4 regions of the Staphylococcus sp. GW823-FHT05F06 genome follow, and region 4 is predicted to be linked to each of the others. Evidence: riboswitches for the same ligand, from Rfam matches in the RefSeq annotation. Region 4 holds a riboswitch; each other region holds the start of a gene.
What was found. Region 4 has a riboswitch for S-adenosylmethionine ahead of metX (homoserine O-acetyltransferase MetX). Riboswitches for the same ligand answer to the same signal wherever they lie in the genome.

Region 1: linked by a shared signal. The riboswitch ahead of AC1Q7N_RS10330 (methionine ABC transporter ATP-binding protein) and the one ahead of metX (homoserine O-acetyltransferase MetX) in region 4 are both predicted to bind S-adenosylmethionine.
Region 2: linked by a shared signal. The riboswitch ahead of AC1Q7N_RS03655 (Na+/H+ antiporter NhaC family protein) and the one ahead of metX (homoserine O-acetyltransferase MetX) in region 4 are both predicted to bind S-adenosylmethionine.
Region 3: linked by a shared signal. The riboswitch ahead of metK (methionine adenosyltransferase) and the one ahead of metX (homoserine O-acetyltransferase MetX) in region 4 are both predicted to bind S-adenosylmethionine.

The regions. Positions count from the first base shown of each region.
Region 1 covers NZ_JBXAHW010000018.1:27,210-33,044, reverse strand. Annotated here, with positions in the region: gene AC1Q7N_RS10360 (nitroreductase family protein) at 37-579, shown strand; gene AC1Q7N_RS10355 (thioredoxin family protein) at 762-1,085, opposite strand; gene AC1Q7N_RS10350 (arsenate reductase family protein) at 1,228-1,581, shown strand; gene gcvH (glycine cleavage system protein GcvH) at 1,755-2,135, shown strand; gene AC1Q7N_RS10340 (toprim domain-containing protein) at 2,395-2,781, shown strand; gene AC1Q7N_RS10335 (thioredoxin family protein) at 2,774-3,070, shown strand; SAM riboswitch class I at 3,127-3,229, shown strand; gene AC1Q7N_RS10330 (methionine ABC transporter ATP-binding protein) at 3,323-4,348, shown strand; gene AC1Q7N_RS10325 (methionine ABC transporter permease) at 4,341-5,036, shown strand; gene AC1Q7N_RS10320 (MetQ/NlpA family ABC transporter substrate-binding protein) at 5,057-5,835, shown strand, end outside.
Region 2 covers NZ_JBXAHW010000004.1:394-6,228, reverse strand. Annotated here, with positions in the region: gene AC1Q7N_RS03675 (amidohydrolase) at 13-1,131, shown strand; gene AC1Q7N_RS03670 (SDR family oxidoreductase) at 1,228-2,109, shown strand; gene AC1Q7N_RS03665 (flavin reductase family protein) at 2,396-3,007, shown strand; gene AC1Q7N_RS03660 (hypothetical protein) at 3,051-3,638, shown strand; SAM riboswitch class I at 3,714-3,810, shown strand; gene AC1Q7N_RS03655 (Na+/H+ antiporter NhaC family protein) at 3,944-5,245, shown strand; gene AC1Q7N_RS03650 (SRPBCC family protein) at 5,542-5,835, shown strand, end outside.
Region 3 covers NZ_JBXAHW010000015.1:406-6,240, reverse strand. Annotated here, with positions in the region: gene AC1Q7N_RS09580 (alpha/beta hydrolase family protein) at 1-681, shown strand, start outside; gene pckA (phosphoenolpyruvate carboxykinase (ATP)) at 912-2,504, opposite strand; SAM riboswitch class I at 2,656-2,765, shown strand; gene metK (methionine adenosyltransferase) at 2,874-4,073, shown strand; gene AC1Q7N_RS09565 (hypothetical protein) at 4,176-5,084, shown strand; gene AC1Q7N_RS09560 (aldo/keto reductase) at 5,264-5,835, shown strand, end outside.
Region 4 covers NZ_JBXAHW010000003.1:39,886-45,720, reverse strand. Annotated here, with positions in the region: gene serS (serine--tRNA ligase) at 1-822, shown strand, start outside; gene sph (sphingomyelin phosphodiesterase) at 1,353-2,336, opposite strand; gene AC1Q7N_RS02970 (AzlC family ABC transporter permease) at 2,721-3,413, shown strand; gene AC1Q7N_RS02965 (AzlD domain-containing protein) at 3,410-3,739, shown strand; SAM riboswitch class I at 3,864-3,964, shown strand; gene metX (homoserine O-acetyltransferase MetX) at 4,029-4,997, shown strand; gene AC1Q7N_RS02955 (YybS family protein) at 5,246-5,835, shown strand, end outside.

The sequences.
Region 1 (5,835 bases), on a different contig from region 4:
TGGTTATCATGTATAAAATAAAGGGAGCGAAATACATTGGAATTACAAGAAGCTATATCTAATCGTAGAAGCGTCAAAAAATTTAAACACGATATGGTGGTTGATGATCAAACGGTTTACGATGCAATATATAAAGCTACTGACGCTCCAAATCATGGTATGAGAGAACCATGGAGATTGGTTCATATTTCAAAAGATAAACTCGGTGATTTTAGTAGGGATATCACAAGATTTGCTTTTCCAGATAGTCCGGATAAGCGAGAGGATCACTTTCATGCAGTAACAAATTTAGGTGGCATGTTGTTGTTGATTTTAAAAGATGATCCAAGACAACGTCAAAGTCGTGAAAATTATTTTGCATTTGGAGCTTTTGCTCAAAATTTAATGTTACTTTTATACGAAGCGGGTATTGGTACTTGTTGGAAGTCGCCACAATATATCTTTGATCCTAAAATACGAAAAGCTTTGGGTGTAAAGGATAATGAAATATTAGCAGGATTTTTGTATCTTACTGATTTAGAAGAAGTACCAACGAAGGCTAAACGTAAAAATAAAAATCTTATTACCGAATTTGAATAAATCATCCGTGATATTGAGCGTGTATTAAAATTTAAAATTAGGTGAGATGGAATTTGTGTTTATCGTTTCACCGATACAGTGAGTAACAGAGTTGAAAACATAAGTATTTACTTTAGTTACTGACGAATAATACAAGAAAAACCTGAGACGTTTGATGATGTCTCAGGTTTTTTAGTTAAATATTATTGATCTAAATGTTCAGTCAAGAATGATTCAACTTGTTCAGGTGATTTAGCATTTGCTGAATGCAAGTGTGCTAATTTTTTACCATTTTGGAATATTAAAATACTTGGGATACCCATAACATCATTTTCAGTTGTCACATCTTCTAATTCGTCACGATCGACCACATACCATTGATAATTATTATATTTTTCAACAATTGGATCTATCCACATATCCATCGCTTTACAATCTGGACACCAGTCGGCTTCAAACTTGATAATTACTGGATCAGTACTACCAATAGTAGAATTAAATTCTTCGGTTTGATGAATATTTTTCATCACTATCTACTCCTTTTGTAATTTGGTAAACTTATTATAACGAATGACTGCACATTAACAAAAATATTAGCTTGAAAATTAAAGCGTTCAATTAAATATCATGATATATTTAAGTTAATAGAGAGAAGGAGGTAAAAGGTAATTGATTAAATTTTATCAGTATCCGAAATGCACAACGTGCAAAAAGGCTGCAAAGTTTTTAGATGAGCACGATGTGAATTATGAATCCATTGATATTGTTCAACATACACCGACTAAAAAAGAATTCAAAAATATCGTAGATAAAACGGGTGTGAATATTAATAAGTTGTTTAATACACATGGTATCAAATATCGCGAATTAAATTTAAAAGAGAAACTTAAAAATATGTCTGATGATGAAAAACTAGAACTACTTGCTTCAGATGGAATGTTGGTTAAACGTCCATTAGCTATTTCTGGTAACCATTTGACTTTAGGATTTAAAGAAAATGAGTATCAACACCAATGGTTATAGGTGTGATATTAATTTAGAGAAAGTGAACATTAATAAAAAAATATAAATTAAAATGGTGTTTTGTATATTTAAAAACGAATTTTAATTCATTTATTCTTTGTAATAATAGTTGAATGAATAATATGTGTGTGGCATCATTAAATTGTAATTAAATTAATCAGGAGGGGATTCTCGTGGCAGTACCGAGCGAATTTAAATATTCTAAAGAGCATGAGTGGGTTAAAATTGAAAATAATGTAGCAACAGTTGGTATTACAGAATACGCACAAAACGAATTAGGTGATATCGTATTTGTTGAGCTACCTGAAACTGACGATGAATTAAATGAAGGTGACACATTCGGTAGTGTGGAATCAGTAAAAACAGTATCAGAGTTGTATGCGCCAATTTCTGGGAAAATTGTTGAAGTTAATGAAGAATTGGAAGATAGCCCAGAATTTGTAAATGAATCGCCATACGAAAAAGCATGGATGGTTAAAATTGAAATTAGTGACGATAGTCAATTAGAAGAATTATTATCAGCAGATCAATACTCAGAAATGATTGGTGAATAATGATTGCAAACTCCTCGATTAGATTTAATCAAGGAGTTTTTTTATAAGGAACAACTTTAATCTGGAACGTAAGCCAAAGCCCATACATAAGTGACACAAGCAATTAAAAATTGCAGTGAAAAAGAGGAACGCTTGAGCAAAGCTCAAGCATAAGTGACACTAGCAATTAAAAATTGCAGTGTCACTAAATGTTTAGGTTTTGGGGATTTTGTGAATGATGATAGTGATAGTTACTTTGACGCTTAGAAGGTGGATTGACATGGCTATTGTAAATAAGGTTATTATTGTTGAAGGTAAATCGGATAAGAAAAGAGTACAACAAGTAATCGCTGAACCTGCAAATATCATTTGTACACATGGGACTATGAGTATAGATAAGATAGACAACATGATAGAAACACTTTATGACAAACAAGTTTATGTTCTTGCCGATTCTGATGATGAGGGTGAAAAAATTAGAAAATGGTTTAAACGTTATTTAAGCGAAAGTGAACATATTTATGTTGATAAAACGTTTTGTGAGGTTGCTAAGTGTCCTAAAAATTATTTAGCACATGTATTAAGTAGATATGGTTTTAATGTAAAAAAAGAAAAGAAACTTATGAATAATTTAAAAACTGAAAGGCTAGTTTTAGTAAATGAATAAATTGAAGGATATTGAAGACATAACTGTTAATTTTAATAAAGAAAAACATCTCATATTTGGTTATACACCAATGTGTGGAACATGTAAGATTTCTGAAAGGATGTTGGATATTGCTAATGAAATCTTACAATTGCCAATAAAAAAAATAGATCTTAATTTTTATCCTGAATGGAGTAAAGAGAAACAAATTATGTCTGTTCCTGTTTTGTTGCTTATGCGTAGAGAGGAAGAGATAAAAAGAATCTACGCATTTCAGTCAGTTACTTATTTGTTAGAAAATTTAAAATAATTATTGACGAAACATTAGTACGATGGTAGGATTAATACAAATTAAATATGCTTTAACTCTTATCGAGAGAGGTGGAGGGATGTGCCCTAAGAAGCCCGGCAACCGTCTAAAATAGAAATGGTGCCAATTCACATAAAGTATAACTTTAGAAGATGAGAGAAAGAACATTTCAACAAATGCTTTCTCAAATTTTCTAAAAATTGAGAAAGCATTTTTAATTTGATTACTAAGCAACATAAGGAGGCTATTAACGTGATTAAGCTAAACCAAATTGTTAAACGCTATCATACCAAGGATAAAGATGTTCTTGCTGTTGATCACGTTGATTTAAACATTGAATCCGGCTCTATTTTTGGTGTGATTGGTTTCTCAGGAGCTGGCAAAAGTACGCTTATAAGAATGTTTAACAACTTAGAATCTCCAACGTCAGGTGAAATCATTATAGATGGTGACAATATAAGTCAATTATCTAAATCACAGTTACGAAAAAAACGACAAAAAGTGAGTATGATTTTTCAACATTTTAACCTTCTATGGTCAAGAAATGTATTGAAAAATGTAACATTTCCATTAGAAATTGCTGGCGTTCCAAGTGGTCTAGCTAAACAAAAAGCATTGGAACTCATTGAACTTGTCGGCCTAAAAGGTCGAGAAAGTGCGTATCCGTCTGAATTATCAGGCGGACAAAAACAAAGAGTGGGTATTGCGAGAGCATTAGCTAATGATCCAGATGTATTGTTATGCGATGAGGCAACAAGTGCATTAGATCCACAAACTACAGATGAAATTCTAGATTTATTATTGAAGGTAAGGGAACAACAAAATTTAACTATTGTACTTATAACACATGAAATGCATGTTATACGAAGAATTTGTGATGAAGTTGCTGTAATGGAAAACGGTAAAGTTATCGAACAGGGAGCGGTAAGTAAAGTATTTGAGAATCCACAACACGAAGTAACAAAACGTTTTGTGAAAGATGATTTAAACGATGATTTTGAAGATTCTTTAGAGTATTTGGAGCCATTAGATCATGATGCATATATCGTGAGGTTAAACTTTACTGGTGAAAATACAACTGAGCCTATCATATCTTATATGACGAAGACGCATAACATAGATGTGAATATTCTTGAAGCAGATATTAAGAATACTAAAAACGGTTCGCTTGGATTTTTAGTTATTCACATACCACATATAAGTGAAGAACATTTCAAGCAATTTAAACATAATCTTCACGAACAACACGTTAATGTGGAGGTGCTAAAACATGGGTAAATCTTATGGTGAAATATTTCACGAAATGGTGACAATGCCAAATGTTCAGTGGCCAGAGGTTTGGCAGGCAATTTTAGAAACTCTATATATGACTGTTGTTTCGACGCTTTTTGCATTTGTCTTTGGACTTATATTAGGGGTATTACTCTTTTTATCTGCGAAAAGTAACTCATTGGCTGCTAAGATTTTCTACACGATTGTGTCATTCATTGTTAATTTATTTAGAGCAATTCCATTTATCATATTAATTTTACTGTTAATTCCATTTACAAGTATACTTCTCGGAACAATCAGTGGGCCAACTGGTGCATTACCAGCACTTATTATTGGTGCAGCACCATTCTACGCTAGATTGGTCGAGATTGCTTTTAAAGAAATTGATAAAGGTGTTATAGAGGCTGCTTGGTCAATGGGAGCGAACACTTCGATAGTTGTGAGAAAAGTGCTACTTCCTGAAGCAATGCCTGCTTTAGTTTCAGGTATTACCGTTACTGCAATTGCTTTGGTAGGTTCTACAGCTATTGCAGGTGTTATTGGCGCAGGCGGTTTAGGTAATTTAGCATATTTAACAGGATTTACTCGAAATCAAAATGATGTCATTTTAGTTTCAACAGTATTTATTTTAATTATTGTATTTATAATCCAGTTCCTAGGGGATTGGCTTACAAATAAAATCGATAAACGCTAAAGAAAAGGGGATTATATTCTATGAAAAAATTATTCGGAATTATTTTAGTATTGGCTTTAACGATTGCCTTAGCTGCATGTGGTGGAGGTAAAGATAAGGAAAAAACTATCACAGTAGGTGCATCTCCAGCACCACACGCTGAAATTTTAGAAAAAGCAAAACCATTATTGAAGAAAAAAGGTTATGATTTAAAAATCAAATCAATTAACGATTACACAACGCCTAATAAATTATTAGACAAAGGTGAAATCGATGCGAACTTCTTCCAACATACACCATACTTAAATACTGAAAGTAAAGAAAAAGGGTATAAAATTGAATCGGCTGGGAATGTTGAATTAGAACCTATGGCTGTATACTCAAAAAAATATAAAAGCTTAAAAGATCTTCCTAAAGGTGCAACAGTATATGTATCAAATAACCCAGCTGAACAAGGACGATTCTTAAAATTCTTTGTAGATGAAGGTCTTATTAAACTTAAAAAAGGCGTTAAAATTGAAAATGCTAAATTTGATGACATAACTGAAAACAAAAAAGATATTAAATTTAACAACAAACAATCAGCAGAATATTTACCAAAAATCTATCAAAATCAAGACGCTGACGCAGTAATCATTAATTCTAACTATGCGATTGACCAAAAATTAAGTCCTAAAAAAGATTCGATTGCTTTAGAATCTCCTAAAGATAACCCATATGCAAATTTAATTGCAGTTAAAAAAGGTCATAAAGATGATAAAAATATCAAAGTATTAATGGAAGTGCTACAATCTAAAGAAATTCAAGATTATATTAAAGA
Region 2 (5,835 bases), on a different contig from region 4:
GCTGAGCGATATATGACAAATTATTCTACTTATGTAGATTGGAGAAGAACGTTTCATCAATATCCTGAACTTTCAGATGAAGAATATGAAACTACAGAAAAGTTACGAAAAATACTCAAAAGTTATGGTATACGTATACTGGAGGTACCTTTAAAAACAGGTTTAGTAGCAGAAATTGGGCAAGGAGAGGAAATGATAGCAGTAAGAACAGATATTGATGCTTTGCCTATAGAAGAACAAGTGAAGCATGAATTTACATCAAAGTATCAAGGTGCAATGCATGCATGTGGTCATGATATTCATATGGCAAGTATATTAGCTACTGGTATTCAACTAAAAGAGATTGAAGATGAATTAAATGGACGCGTTCGATTAATATTTCAACCTGCTGAAGAATTAGGGCATGGTGCATTTGAAATCATAAATACTGGAGTACTTAAAGGAGCTAAAGCAGTACTTGGTTTTCATAATTATCCCACTTTAAAAGTTGGTGAATTTGCTATTAAATCGGGTGCAATTACCTCTGCTGTCGATCGTTTTGAGTTTAATATTAAAGGTAAAGGTGCGCATGCTGCAAAACCTGAACAAGGAAACGATCCAGTCATCGTCGTAGGACAACTTATCAATAGTTTACAAACTATTGTGAGTCGAAATTTATCAGCTTTTGATAGTGCAGTTGTAACAATCGGTGAAATTTCTTGTGGTAACACATGGAATGTTATAGCTGACAAAGCTTATATACAGGGCACTGTTCGTTCATTCGATGAGGATATACGTCATTATATTGAAAATAGGATGAAAAATATTGCTGATGGTTTAAGTCGTGTTTTTAATGTGGATATTGATTTAACTTATTCAAGACTACCTGGTGCAGTAGTAAATGATGCACATCTAACACAAGAAGCAATCGAGGTCGCTAAAAATGTTGGCTATCATGTATCAATGCTCGATGAACCGGTTACTATTGGAGAGGATTTTTCAGGTTATACAGAAGAATACCCCGGTGTTTTCGCATTTATTGGCTCCGACAGTAAATATGATTTACATCATCCTAAATATCATCCAGATGAGCGTATTTTGGAAAAAGTTCCTCAATATTTCGTTCAGCTCGTTCAACGTTTATTGACATAATTTTATAAATTGAAGTGATTTCAGATTTTCTATGATTAAACGTACATGATAACTGGGTATACAGAAAGCATTAAATGAATTAGGAGATGATTTGAAATGTCAGCTCAAGATCCGCGCAATAAATTTAAAACTGATAATTATGAAAAACAAGAACAAGAAGTTCCAGGTATACAAGCTAAAATGTCACCACAACCAGATTGTGGGGAAGATTCTTATCATGGCCACCATCGATTAGATGGCTTTAAAATACTAGTGACTGGTGGCGATTCAGCAATTGGACGTGCGGCAGCAATTGCTTATGCTAAAGAAGGTGCAGATGTAGCGATTAATTATTTACCAAGTGAACAACAAGATGCCGATGATGTAAAACAGATTATTGAAAATGTTGGGCAAAAAGCTATCTTAATTCCTGGTGATATTAGAGATGAACAATTCAACTATGACATGGTTGAAAAGGCTTATCAGCAATTAGGTGGTTTAGACAATGTAACGTTGGTTGCTGGTCATCAACTTTATCAAGATGAATTATCGGAGTTTAAAACTCAAGATTTTACCGAAACGTTTGAAACGAATGTCTATCCGGTATTTTGGACAGTCCAAAAAGCGCTTGAGTATTTACAACCAGGAGGCTCGATTACAACAACATCTTCAGTTCAAGGTTATAATCCTAGTCCAATTCTTCATGATTATGCTGCAACGAAAGCTGCAATTATATCTTTAACAAAGAGTTTTTCAGCCGAACTTGGCCCTAAAGGTATTCGTGTTAACTGTGTTGCACCTGGACCGTTTTGGTCACCACTTCAAATTGTCGGTGGACAACCACAAAGCGCTATACCTACTTTTGGACAAAACACACCGTTAGGACGTGCCGGCCAGCCAGTTGAATGTGCTGGGACATATGTGTTATTAGCCTCTGATGATGCAAGTTATATTACCGGTCAAGTATATGGTGTGACTGGTGGGACTCAAATAGATTAACTTAACTATAGCATGTTGATTAGTATATATTTTTCGAAGTGAAAGCACGACGAAGGTGCTAAACATCATACAAACCTATACAGTTTAATATAAGATTTGTTTATGATAATAAGCGCCTAGGACAAATATCAATGTCCTAGGCTTTCTTATCTTATAGGCTAACAGTGATTCAATTGAATATACGATCTTCTTTAACTTTTTATTTATAATTATGTCTGCAAAGGGACAACAATAGTTAAATAGTAAATTTTATATTTTTAATAAAAATTGATTGGATTGATTGATAGTGAAAAAAATAAAAGCTGAAACACTTTCAGATATGCAAAATTATAAATTACTTAGTGGAAGTATTATACCTAGGCCGATAGCATTTGTAACTACTCAAAATTTAAAAGGGGATATCAACGCAGCCCCGTTTAGTTTTTTTAATGTAGTTAATCATACACCACCTATGATTGCAATTGCTGTTCAACGTACAAAGGGAAATAGAAAAGACACCTCAATAAATATAGAACAATCAGGTGAGTTTGTAGTGCATATTACTGATGAGGCTATTGTTAATGATGTGAATGAAACTGCTGCCCCGTTAGAATATGGTGTTAATGAACTTAAAAGAACCTCTCTAAGTATGATTGATTCAGATTTAATTAAAGTTCCAGCAATCAAAGAAGCAAAAGTAAGGTTTGAGTGTAAGCTTCATCAAATAGTACAATTGGGCAACAAAGATAACGGGAGTGATTTGATAATTGGTGAAATTGTCGTGTACCATATCGATGAAGAAGTTTATTTTGAAGATAGTAAAATTGATGCAAATCAATTAAATCCGGTAGCTAGGTTAGCTGGAAATGATTACTCTTTGTTAGGTCAAACATTTACGGTTAATCGGCCTACCTCATAAAAATAAAAATACATATGTAAATCTCATTTTAAGGGTGTCATTGATGAAAGCATATCTATATAAATTCATGCCATTGCTCATTTTCGTCATAGGACTGATTATCTTTTACGTTTTTAATGATTATCCCACATTGATACATGTCATAGTGATTATTGCTTTTATAACGAATGGATTGAAAAATGTATATTTTGTTAATAATAATATTAGAAATCATATGATATGGGTGAGCCCTAAACTCGATCGTATCCTTGGTATGATTTCGGGCATACTATATTTTGGTATTTACGTGGTTGGCTTTATAAAGCAACAGCCTTTATGGATAGTGATACTTATTCTAGTATCAACAGTGGGTACTGTGGTTTTATTAGAAACAAAATTACATATTACATCACTTCAATTAGAGGAGACGTTATCATCTGAACGGATAAAACGTAAAGTAATATCAAGACATAAAGCACAACGTCTTAAGTGTATATTTTTTACTGTGATTGTTGTAGTAATCATTTCAATGCTCATATCATTATATTTAAAGTTGATGGTTATTTTTGGACTTGCAGTAACGATTTTTATCTTAGCATCAATAAGTGTGGCTATTTTCGAAAAATACTTTACTATTATTGAAAATATGTAAACTATTATTAAAATATTTAAAATAATAAGTGTTGACGTTATTGCAAATATCTTGTAACGTTAAACACAATTCAATAACTTATCAAGAGAAGTGGAGGGACTGGCCCAAAGAAGCTTCGGCAACATTGTATCATGTGCCAATTCCAGTAACCGAGAAGGTTAGAAGATAAGGTTAAACACGACGTTAACTGAGACTGGGGCATGATTACGTGTCCTGGTTTTTTATTTTTGAGTTATTGATTAAATAGATAGGAATTTTTTAGTATAAAATCTATCAATCCATTATACGGGAAAGTAGGTTAGATTATGAAAGAGATGAAGAATGGCAATGCTTGGGCATTAATTCCTTTATTGTTATTTGTCTTACTATTTCTAGGTGTTGGTATTATTTCTGGTGATTTTACCACTATGCCATTAAATGTTGCTATTACAATTACTGTTATTGTTGCCTTACTTATGAACCGCAAGGAAACTTTTGCAAAAAAAGTAGAGGTATTTACAAAAGGTGCAGGTCACTCTAATATCATTTTGATGATGCTTATTTTTATCCTTGCTGGAGCTTTTTCGACGACTGCTGAAAAAATGGGAGGCGTGTCATCTACAGTTAATTTAGGCTTATCACTTATTCCTCAAAATCTAATAATTGTTGGGCTATTTATTATTTGTATGTTTGTATCAATTTCAATGGGGACTTCTGTTGGCACAGTTGCAGCTATTGCACCAGTAGGTTTTGGATTTGCACAAGCAACAGATGTACCAGCTGCATTAGCCATGGCAACAGTTGTTGGGGGAGCGATGTTTGGTGATAATCTATCTATGATTTCTGATACCACTATTGCAGCAGTAAGAACACAAAAAACAAAAATGAGTGATAAATTTAAAGTCAATTTTAAAATTGTACTACCAGGTGCGATTATTACAATCATCATTTTATTCTTTTTAACAAATGGTATTTCTATAGATCATACTAAAAACTATGATTATAATTTAATTAAAGTCATACCATACTTATTAGTTTTGATTCTTGCGTTAGTTGGTATTAATGTAATTATTGTATTAATAGGAGGTACTGTATTAGCCGGTATAATTGGACTGATTGATGGTTCTTTTGGTTGGAATGGCCTTTTAAATGCTATTTCTAAAGGTATTATCGGAATGGAAGATATTGCTATGATTGCATTGCTTATAGGTGGTCTAGTAGGAATTATCCAACATAATGGTGGTATTGATTGGTTGCTTAATTTTGTAAGGTCAAAAGTAAAATCAAAGCGTGGTGCAGAACTAGGTATAGCGAGTTTAGTGAGTGCAGCTGACATTTCAACAGCAAATAATACAATTTCTATTATTATGGCTGGACCATTAGCTAAAAATATTGCTGATGAATATGATGTCGATCCAAGGAAATCAGCAAGTATATTAGATATCTTTGGTGGGTGTTTTCAAGGATTATTACCATACAGTCCACAAGTGATTTCAGCAGCAGGTGTAGCCGGAATTTCCCCATTCCTAATGTTACAATATAGTATTTATCCAATATTATTAGGTGTTTGTGGATTAGTAGCAATTATTTTAAGAGTACCTCGTTTAAATCAATCGTCAAAGAAATAAAATATGCCCCATAGTATATATTGACTGTCAACAATCTTATGATTGTTGACAGTTTTATAATGACTCTTTGATACACACCATCTGTATTTTATTTTTAAGTTGAGTATCAAACAATTTAGAATAACAGTAAAATATTGATAAAGACAAGACTATACACTCAATCTTGAATTTAAAAAGTTAAAAATCACTAAAATTATAAGTTTTATTTAATATAATTTAATTTTATAGAGCTCAAAGTTTGTGACCTAGCTCAAATACGTTAAAATAGTATTAAGAGTGAAAGTAGGTGAAATGAAATGGCAAAATATAATGTGGAAAATGAATATGTAGAAATCGACATTGAGAGATTACTCAAATATACACCAGAGGTCGTTTATGAGGCATGGACAAAAACAGATATCTTAAAAAAATGGTTTATGACCACTCAACGCACGAATAAATCATTTGATGCAGATATTCAAGAGGGAGGAAAGTATCGCATCATTGATAGTAGAAACGGTAAACAAAACATCATTGAAGGTACATATGAAGAGTTAGTTTTAGATGAATATATCAAGATGACGATTGGAATGCCAGGACTAAGTGAGGAA
Region 3 (5,835 bases), on a different contig from region 4:
ATTCCGAAAAATAAAAAAGATATCAAACGTATCGTTATATACTTAAGAGGTGGTAAAGGGCAAGTTGGAAGAGTGAGAGCTGCAAGACTTATGCAATTTGCAAATGAATATACTTTAGTTATAGGTCCTTACTATAGAGGAAATAATGGAAGTGAAGGAAGAGATGAATTTTACCGCGGTGATTTAAATGATGTAACGCATTTGATTCGACTTTTAAATCAAAACTATCCTTCTGCATTTATACATATGGTAGGATTTTCACGTGGAGGTCTACAAGGATTACTTACTTTTAATGATTTGCCTGTAGATAGTTATATGATTTGGGGTGGCGTATCTGATATACATTTAATGTATGAAGAACGAGTTGACTTGAGAGGTATGCTACGACGAATGGTTGGACATCCAAAAAAAGATGCGAAAGCTTATAAAAGCAGAGATGCAATGCAATTTATAAAAAAAGATAGTCCTCCTATTCTCATTATTCATGGTGGCAAAGATATTCAAGTTGGAATACATCAAGCTTATGATTTAGAAAAAAAATTAAAATCCAAAGGAATTTATTATCAAACCTATTATCAATTGGATGAAGGTCATGTACCACGACCTCCTGCGATGAGAGACGTAATTCGATATATACATCAATGGATGAACGACGTCGAAAATAAAAATTTAAATATATAGTGACAATGGATTATACAAGTTGATGATAGCAATGTAGATATTAGGAATAATTAGTTATTAAATAAAGAGACTGTTTGAAACTCTAGAAATGTATTATCATATCCAGATATCCTCAAATAAATGTATTATTATTTCCATCGTCATTTAAATAAAAATTTAAGTGCCCGAGATATTAAAAGCTTTCTCAGGCACAATGCTTTTAAATTTAGCGTGATAAATGTGTATATTAATTATTGATTAAATGCACCTTTGTTGGCAATATGTTCAACTTCCTTGCCGAATTTTTTAAAGTTATTATTAAAGCGTTGAATCAAATCGTAAGCTTGTACTTTGTAGTTATCTTTATTGTTCCAAGCATTGATAGGATTCAGAATAGTTGTAGGTATACTGTCAATCTGAACTGGAATATTTAAGCCAAATGTATCATCTTTAATATATTTAGTATTTTTTAATTTACCTGATATAGCTTGATCTACCATTTCACGAGTATAGTGTAGACTAATTCTTCGCCCTATACCATATTTACCACCTGTCCATCCAGTATTTACTAGATATACATCTACATCATGAATATCGATTAAATTTCCAAGTAAATCAGCGTACTTTGTTGGACTTAAAGGTAAGAATGGTGCACCAAAGCAAGTTGAAAACGAAGGTTGAGGTTCAGTAACACCACGTTCTGTTCCAGCTAGTTTAGACGTGAATCCACTTAAGAAATGATACATTGCTTGATCTTTAGTTAGCTTAGAAATAGGAGGGATAACTCCAAATGCATCAGCGGTTAAGAAAATAATCGTATTCGGATGTGCTGCCTTTGAAGGTGTAACAATATTCTCTATATAGTCAATAGGGTAGGCGGCGCGAGTGTTTTCAGTATAGGTGTTATCATCAAAATCTACCGTACCGTCATCATTTGTAACTGTGTTTTCTAATATTGTTCCGTATTTAATAGCATTATAAATTTGAGGCTCTTTCTGTTTAGATAAATGAATTGCTTTTGCATAACATCCACCCTCAATATTAAAAACGCCATTTTTATTCCAACCATGTTCATCGTCACCAATTAACTTACGTTTTGGATCGGCAGAAAGCGTCGTCTTACCAGTTCCTGATAATCCAAAGAATAGTGCTACATCTCCTTTTTCTCCAACATTAGCTGAACAATGCATACTCATGATATCCTGCATTGGAAGCAAATAGTTCATTACAGAGAAAATACCTTTTTTCATTTCACCAGCATATTCTGTGCCACCAATTAAAATCACTTTATGTTTAAAAGATATAATGACAAATGTTTCACTATGTGTCCCATCTAATTTGGGATTAGCTTTAAAGTGAGGTGCTGAAACAATTGTGAAGTTGGGTTTTATATTTTGAGCTTCATCTATAGATTCTGGACGAATAAACATGTTACGAGCAAATAAATTATGCCAAGCTAATTCATTTATCACCTTAAGTTTAAGACGTGACTCTTTATCGCTCCCTGCATATCCACTAAATATGTAAAGTTCCTCTTTCTGATTTAAATAATCGAGTACTTTATTGTAAAGTTTTAGAAATGTTTCTTCATCCATGGGCTGATTGATATCTCCCCAATTTATATTATCCTTATACGATGGTTCAGTGACTATAAATTTATCTTTAGGTGAACGACCAGTGTACTTACCTGTTTTAACATTTATTGCCCCCAGTTCAGTTAACTCACCCTCATGATTTTTTAAAATTTTTTTGTATAATTGTGTTGATGATAGTTGAAAATGTGATGTAGCTTTTTCTATTAGCTGATTTATCTTAAGTGTTTCTGTGTATGTATCTATAGACATACCCAATCCCTCCATACGATAATTTATGTAAGCCCTTACATTTAGATAGTATAACATACCGATTGAATTTATCCACTTTAAAATAGAAATAGTGACAATGTATAAAATTGACAACATACTTTGAATTAGATATTATTAAGTTTAACGGATTCTCTTATCCTGAGTGGTGGAGGGACATGGACCCAATGAAACCCAGCAACCTCTTTATTTAAAGAAAGGTGCCAAACCGTTTGCAGACAAATATGGTCTGAACGATAAGAGCGAATGGACGTTTAAGAGCCTTCTCTCTATCTATATAGTGAAGAAGGCTCTTTTATTTAGCTCTCATATTTAAAGAGAATTTTCGTAATTTATTTAAAGGAGAAAATGATGACATACAATAAACGATTATTTACCTCAGAATCAGTTACTGAAGGCCATCCTGATAAAATTGCTGACCAAGTTTCAGATGCCATTCTTGATGAAATATTAAAGGATGATCCCAATGCTCGTGTAGCATGTGAAACAACAGTAACAACAGGAATGGCACTTATTTCTGGAGAAATCTCAACAACTACTTATGTAGATATTCCTAAAGTGGTGAGAGAAACGATTAAAGATATTGGTTATACTAGAGCAAAATATGGTTATGATTCACAAACAATGGCAGTGTTAACTGCGATTGATGAACAGTCTCCTGATATTGCACAGGGTGTAGACAAAGCTCTTGAGTATCGAAATGATATTTCTGAAGAAGAAATTGAAGCAACAGGTGCAGGTGACCAAGGATTAATGTTTGGATATGCAACTGATGAAACTGATACGTATATGCCTCTACCTATATTCCTGTCGCATCAACTTGCTAAACGATTGGCTGATGTACGAAAAGATGAAATTTTAGATTATCTTCGTCCAGATGGAAAAGTACAGGTGACTGTTGAATATGGTGAAGATGACAAACCTAGACGTATTGATACCATTGTAGTTTCTACACAACATGCTGAAGATGTAGAGTTAGCACAAATTGAAAAAGACATTAAAACGCATGTTATTTACCCAACTGTAGATAAAGCTTTATTAGATGATGAAACTAAATTTTACATTAACCCGACTGGACGTTTCGTTATTGGAGGACCTCAAGGAGATGCTGGTTTAACTGGACGTAAAATTATAGTTGATACGTATGGTGGTTATGCCCGTCATGGTGGAGGTTGTTTTAGTGGTAAAGATCCTACTAAAGTAGATCGTTCAGCAGCTTATGCAGCAAGATATGTAGCTAAAAATATTGTTGCAGCTGGTTTAGCTAAACAATGTGAAGTACAACTTGCATATGCAATTGGTGTAGCAGAACCCGTTTCCATTTCAATTAATACGTTTGATACTGGAAAGGTTTCAGAAGCACGTTTAGTTGAAGCTGTAAGAAAGCATTTTGATTTAAGACCAGCAGGTATCATTAAAATGTTAGACTTAAAACAACCGATATATAGACAAACAGCAGCGTATGGTCATTTTGGACGTACAGACGTATTGTTACCATGGGAAAAATTAGATAAAGTCAATGTTTTAAAAGATGCTGTTGAAATTCAATGACTTGTAAAATAGAAAATAAATAATTATAAAATATATGTCGAAAATAAGCCTTTTTTCTATTATAATTAGAGTTATTGAAACTGATAAAGGAGCGTTGTTTTAATGGATTTTTCTTCACCGACAGTAATTGGCTTAATTGTTGCAATACTTGTGGCTGTTTTATTCTTTATACTCTTCTTAATAGCGAACCATAGTAAGAAGAAAGTGAAGAATCAAACAGAAGCACATTATAAAGAAAAAGAACAACATCTAAAAGAATCTCATGAAGAAGCTTTAGAAAAAGAGAGAGTTGAGAATAAAAAAGTTGTTACAAAACAAAAAGAAGATTTTGACGTGACAGTTAGTAACAAAAATCGTGAAATTGATGCGTTGAAACTATTCTCAAAAAATCATAGTGAATATGTTACAGATATGCGATTAATTGGTATTCGTGAGAGACTAGTAAATGAAAAGAGAATACGCCCTGAAGATATGCATATTATGGCAAATATTTTCTTGCCTAGTAATGAGTTAACTAATATTGAACGTGTGAGTCATCTTGTACTTACACGAACTGGCTTATATATAATTGATTCTCAATTATTAAAAGGCCATGTTTATAATGGTATTAGTGGTGCGCAATTTAAAGAATTACCTACGATGTCACAAGTTTTTGACACGCTCGACTTAGATTCATCACAGCCACAGACATTGGTCTTAGATCAAAATGAAGATCAACATTCATTATCTTTTGTTAATTATTCAGATAAGATTAAACATATTGAAAAATTAGCAGGAGATTTACAAAATGAATTGAATACCAAATATACGCCTACATCAATACTGTATTTTAATCCTAAAAAGGATAATGATGTTACAATTTCTCATTATACGCAGTCATCAAATGTTAAAGTTTTAGTTGGTCCTGAACAATTAGATGAATTCTTCAACAAGTTTGTTTTCCATGGACGCATACAGTACAATGTGGATGATTTACAAGATATCATGGTTAAAATCGAGTCATTCAATTAAATTATTAAAGAAATACTTTATTTTTCATATGAGTGCTTATTATAGTCTTCAAAACAATTACTACAAATTAATTGTTTTGAAGGCTTTTTTGATTTGATAGTATTACTTTTTTAAATAGTAAAAAGAGGGTATGTATTACTAGTAAACTTTTCAATTACAATGATTAAAGGAGAGATTATATGGAGACGGTTCAATTTTATAACGGAAGAACAATGCCGAAAATAGGGCTCGGAACTTATAGAGTAAAAGATGGCGATGAATGTAGAGAATCTGTAAAATATGCTATCGAACGGGGTTATAGAAGTATAGATACGGCAATGATTTATGGTAACGAAGAAACGGTAGGTCAAGGTATTAAAGAAGGATTAGAATCGACTGGTTTAAGTCGTGAAGATTTATTTATAACTTCTAAATTATGGCTAACTGATTTTGGACGTCAAAATGTGGAAGATGCCTATCGACAATCTGTTGCAAAATTAGGACTGGATTATTTAGATTTATATCTGATGCATTGGCCAGGTACAAATGAAGCGGTAATGATTGATACTTGGAGAGGTATGGAAGACTTGTATAAACAAAATCAGGTGAAAAATATTGGTGTGAGCAATTTTACTCCAGAACATTTTGAAGCATTGCTTGCCCAAGTTTCTATTAAACCGGTCATTAACCAAGTAGAATTTCATCCTTATTTAACACAAAATAAATTACGAAAGTATTTAGAAGCTCAAAATATTATCATGGAATCATGGTC
Region 4 (5,835 bases):
GCTAAAGTATCTGGTGCTCGTTTCGTATACTTAACTAAAGATGGCGCATTACTTGAACGTGCTTTAATGAACTACATGTTGACAAAACATACAACGCAACATGGTTATACTGAAATGATGACACCACAATTAGTGAATGCTGATACGATGTTTGGAACAGGTCAATTACCTAAATTTGAAGAAGATTTATTTAAAGTTGAAAAAGAAGGCTTATATACGATTCCAACTGCAGAAGTACCTTTAACAAACTTCTATAGAGATGAAATTATTCAACCAGGTGTACTACCTGAATTATTTACAGCTCAAACTGCATGTTTCCGTAGTGAAGCAGGATCAGCTGGTAGAGATACAAGAGGGTTAATTCGTTTACATCAATTTGATAAAGTTGAAATGGTTCGTATTGTACAACCTGAAGATTCTTGGAATGCTTTAGAAGAAATGACACAAAATGCTGAAGCTATTCTTGAAGAATTAGGTTTACCATACCGTCGTGTTATCTTATGTACTGGCGATATTGGTTTCAGTGCTAGTAAAACATATGATCTAGAAGTTTGGTTACCAAGTTACAATGATTATAAAGAAATCAGTTCTTGCTCTAACTGTACTGATTTCCAAGCACGTCGCGCAAATATCAGATTCAAACGTGATGCTGCTTCTAAACCAGAATTAGTACACACATTAAATGGTAGTGGTTTAGCAGTAGGTCGTACATTTGCAGCCATCGTTGAAAACTATCAAAACGAAGATGGTACATTAACAATTCCTGAAGCATTAGTACCATTTATGGGTGGCAAAACTAAAATTGAAAAACCAATCAAATAATCATATAAACTTAACTAGATGATTACAATATTAAAAAGTTATTTAACTGTCGATAAGATTCTATAAACTTATCGACAGTTTTTTAATATATAAAGGCGAAATTGGTATTTTTATATTCAATTAGGGATGGATGTCTAAAATAGTTTAAAATGATTTTCACGATTTAAAATACTGGTATAAAAGCGATTTTATAGATACGGTTGTCTGACGTCACACAAACGAATGTCTAAAAAATAGTGAATATTTATTGTCATAGATTGAGTTATAAAATCATGAAAATAGTACATGAAGTAGCAAGTATTTATCTTTTAGATAACGCCTGTAAAAATATAAAATAGTGGAAATTGATTTTTTAAACGTTATCATTCATATTCAAAATATTTAACTTAGTTTGTCAAACAACGTTTATTTTTATATAACCATAAAATAATATCATAAAGAAGCTATATGAAATTCGAAGTATAATGCCAATGTTTCATATAGCTCCTATTCTAAATATTAAAATTTAATAATTAAATGTATCAATCGTCCTATTCATTTGATGCATAGCCTGAGAGTGGGTAATGATCTGAGTAATCATTGTATTTGTATGTTTTTCCCCAAGATTTCACGGACCATTCTGGTGACTTCACTCTATGTGTATCATTATGCCATGAGCTTGGTTGTGCATGGTCATGATCTAATAAAATATAATCTAAGTGTTGAGGTTCTAATTTAGGATAATTATATTTCGCAATACTATTACTGCTAGTATCCCAACTATATGCATTACCATCGAATTGAGTAGGTAATGAAACATTTAAGTTATTTGCCATTTGTTGATATTCATCTGAATCTTTAATGACATTTAAGTCACCACCGATATAGACGGGTTCATTTTTAGGGATATTCTTGTCTTTGATAAACTGTTTAATTTCACTCATTTGACTCTGTCTAATGTCTTTATCTTTTCCTTTAAAGCATGTTGGATCTTCAGCTTGTAGATGTGTTCCGATAATATGGTGGTATTTGCCATTCTTATTAATTTTAATGTAGGCAAAGCCTTTATTACCTGCCATATCAGCCCCACAACCTTTTTTATAAATATGTTGTTCTTGTTGTACGATAGGCCATTTACTCACAATACCAACGCCACCACTTACTTTTTTAATTTTTCTATAAGTACCAGAAGTATTTTGCCAACCTTCTGTACCTTTACCAACGATAGGTGTTTGATAAGGGTACTGTGAATGTAGACGTGTTAACAATCTTTTTGAAGCTTTTTTATCAAATAATTCATTTAGAATCACGACATCTTGATTTTGAATGTAATCTGCTTTTGAAATTAAATCAGCGCGCTGAGATTGTCCCCAATTAGGGTAGATAGCAGTAGGTAAGAAATACACGTTATGTGTAGTGATTTTAAGACTGTCTTTAAAATCACGTTCACTCGCATATGTGATAGTCGAAAATACTAAAAATAAACTACTTAAAACCAACAAAGTAGTTAGTATACATTTACGTTGCCAATTCAATATTGTTACACCTCGTTTCATTTGATGGTGTGATTATATCAAACAAAATTAAGTATCTTTTGGAAATTACTATTTCTAAATAAAATTTTAATAAAAAATTAAAAATCAATGATGTTTTAAAAAGTTGCAAAAGTTCAGTAACTATTATTTTTTGATAAACTTTAAAAGTAATGTTGTAAACATTTTGATTTTAAAGCTAGAAGTTAAAAAGAGGGTCTAAAAATAAGAAAGAAAATTCTGAAAAAATAAAACCTTTACATATTCACTTTTTTAGACATCGGTATGTATGACGGCACACATACCGGTCTTTAAATATATTGAATAAAATAATTAAGTGTATTAGACTGATTTTATTATTTTATTGGAGAGACTGGGGCTGATAATATGACTCACCTTACGTTTAAACAAGGTGTGAAAGAGTGTATTCCCACGTTACTTGGTTATGCAGGTGTAGGACTATCGTTTGGAATTGTGGCAGTCTCCCAAAATTTCAGTGTTTTAGAAATTATTTTATTGTGTCTGATTATTTATGCTGGTGCAGCCCAATTTATTATTTGTACATTAGTGATTGCAGGCACCCCTATTTCTGCAATTGTGCTTACAATACTTATCGTTAACTCTCGAATGTTCTTATTAAGTATGACTTTAGCACCTAATTATAAGCAATATGGATTTTGGAATAGGGTAGGGCTTGGAACGTTATTAACAGATGAAACTTTTGGCGTTGCTATAACACCATATGTTAAAGGTGAAAAAATTAACGATCGATGGCTACACGGACTAAATATTACTGCTTACTTATTTTGGACTGTTTCCTGTGTAATCGGTGCCATTTTCGGAGAGTATATTTCAAATCCTGATGCGCTCGGCCTAGACTTTGCAATTACCGCAATGTTTATTTTTTTATGTATATCTCAATTTGAAGGGATTAAGAAATCACGATTGAGAATATATATTGTACTCATTGTATGTGTGATTGTGATGATGCTTCTTCTAAGTTCAATTCTACCTTCATACCTAGCAATTTTAATAGCCGCAATTGTTGCTGCATTGTTAGGGGTGGTGATGGACAAATGACGACAGATTTACATACATTAGTACTTATTATTTTATGTGGCGTGGTCACATTACTCGTTCGAGTTATTCCATTTGTTATGATATCGCGTGTCAACTTACCAGCAATTGTAATTAAATGGCTTTCTTTTATTCCTATCACTTTATTTACAGCTCTTATTATAGATGGTGTAATTCAACAACATGATCATGCATTTGGTTATACGCTTAATTTACCTTATATTATTGCAATCGTGCCAACTGTGATGCTCGCTATTTTCACACGTAGTCTAACAGTGACAATTCTCGGAGGTATATTTGTCATTGCTTGCTTACGTTTAATCTTTTAATCTTTGAAAATCATATCAATTCATTGAACTTACAGAAAAAGTTAGTTAAAATTAAAATAATTAGAAAATTTAGACTATTAGAGACGAAATGCATTTCTACATCACAATACAATTAAATTACCTAACCTTATTTTGAGAAGCAGAGGGATTTGGCCCGTAGAAGCTTCAGCAACCGACTTTAAATAGCACGGTGCTAATACCAACGAGCAACTCGAATGATAAGTACGATAAGTGCCTTTACATCATTTGAGTAAGGCACTTTTTTAGTTGAAGGAGGTATGGAACTATTATGACGAATTACACGGTTAATACATTAGAACTAGGTGAGTTTATAACTGAATCTGGTGAAACGATTGATCATTTACGTCTACGTTATGAACATGTAGGACTTCCTGGTCAACCCCTTGTCGTTGTTTGTCATGCACTTACTGGCAATCATTTAACATACGGTACGGATGCGCAACCTGGCTGGTGGCGAGAAATCATTGATGGTGGCTACATTCCAGTTCATGATTATCAATTTCTTACATTCAATGTCATTGGAAGTCCATTTGGTTCGAGTTCTAAATTAAATGATGACAACTTCCCAGAACATTTAACATTGAGGGATATAGTTAGAGCTATTGAGTTAGGTATACAAGCATTAGAATTTAAGAAGATTAATATTCTCATTGGAGGCAGTTTAGGTGGCATGCAAGCTATGGAATTGCTTTATAATCGTCAATTCGAGGTGGAAAAAGCAATCATATTAGCCGCTACTGATAAAACGTCCTCCTATAGTCGTGCTTTTAACGAGATTGCAAGACAAGCTATACATATAGGTGGTAAAGAAGGTTTAAGTATCGCACGTCAACTCGGCTTCCTCACGTATCGATCGTCTAAAAGTTATGATCAACGTTTTACACTAGATGAAGTAGTGAGCTATCAACAACATCAAGGTGATAAGTTCAAAGAATATTTCGATTTAAATTGTTATTTAACACTGCTAGACGTCTTAGATAGTCATCATTTAGATAGAGGGAGAGATGATGTTGATGAAGTCTTTCAATCGTTGGAAACGAAAGTACTAACTATGGGCTTTATTGATGATTTACTTTATCCTGATGATCAAGTAAGAGCTTTAGGAGAACGTTTTAAATATCATCGTCATTTCTTCGTACCAGATAATGTTGGACATGATGGTTTTCTTCTAAATTTTAATGATTGGGCGCCTAATTTATATCATTTCTTAAATTTGAAACAATTCCGACGTAAATAGGAAAGTTTTATAATAGAACAAAATCCCCATGAGCACGCATAAGAAATACTAAACAGTGCAGAGTAGGTAAATTTTTCTTTGGCATAAGATAAGTATTATTTGGCATAAAAATAGTCCTACAGAAGATTATATAAGCAAAGCCTATTTCATATGTCGTACTTATGCATAACCTGTCATTGGTAGTATGGCTTTACTTTATTGTTAAATTTTAGCAAAGAGGTTAAAATAGGAGTTATAGTCAAAAAAGTATGGGAGTGGCGTATGTGTTTTCAAAAATACAACCTAAAGCAACTATTTTAGCAATTATTTCATTATTAGTAGTCGCTTTAGTAACGCATGTATTACCTGTTCTCGGCTTGATTTTATGTTTATTTGCAACGATTCCTGGTATTGTTTTATGGAATCGTTCCATACAATCATTCGGAATTAGCGCATTAGTAACAGTTGTACTTACAACATTATTAGGTAATACATTTGTCTTAAGTATGATGGTCTTAATCTTATTATTAAGTGCGATTATCGGACAATTACTTAAGGAAAGAACATCTAAAGAACGAATTCTTTATATTTCAACAGCTTCATTAAGTTTAGTTACACTTATTGGATGGATGTTATTACAAACATTCGATAAAATCCCGACGGCAGCTGTATTAATTAAGCCTTTTAAAAATGCAATGCATGAGGCTTTCTTAACAAGTGGAATCGATTCAAACTATAGACAGATTCTTGAGGAAAGTTTCCGACAAATGACGGTCCAACTCCCTAGTTTTCTAATTATAGTTATTTTCATTTTTGTCTTAATTAATCTGATTATTACATTTCCAATTTTACGCAAATT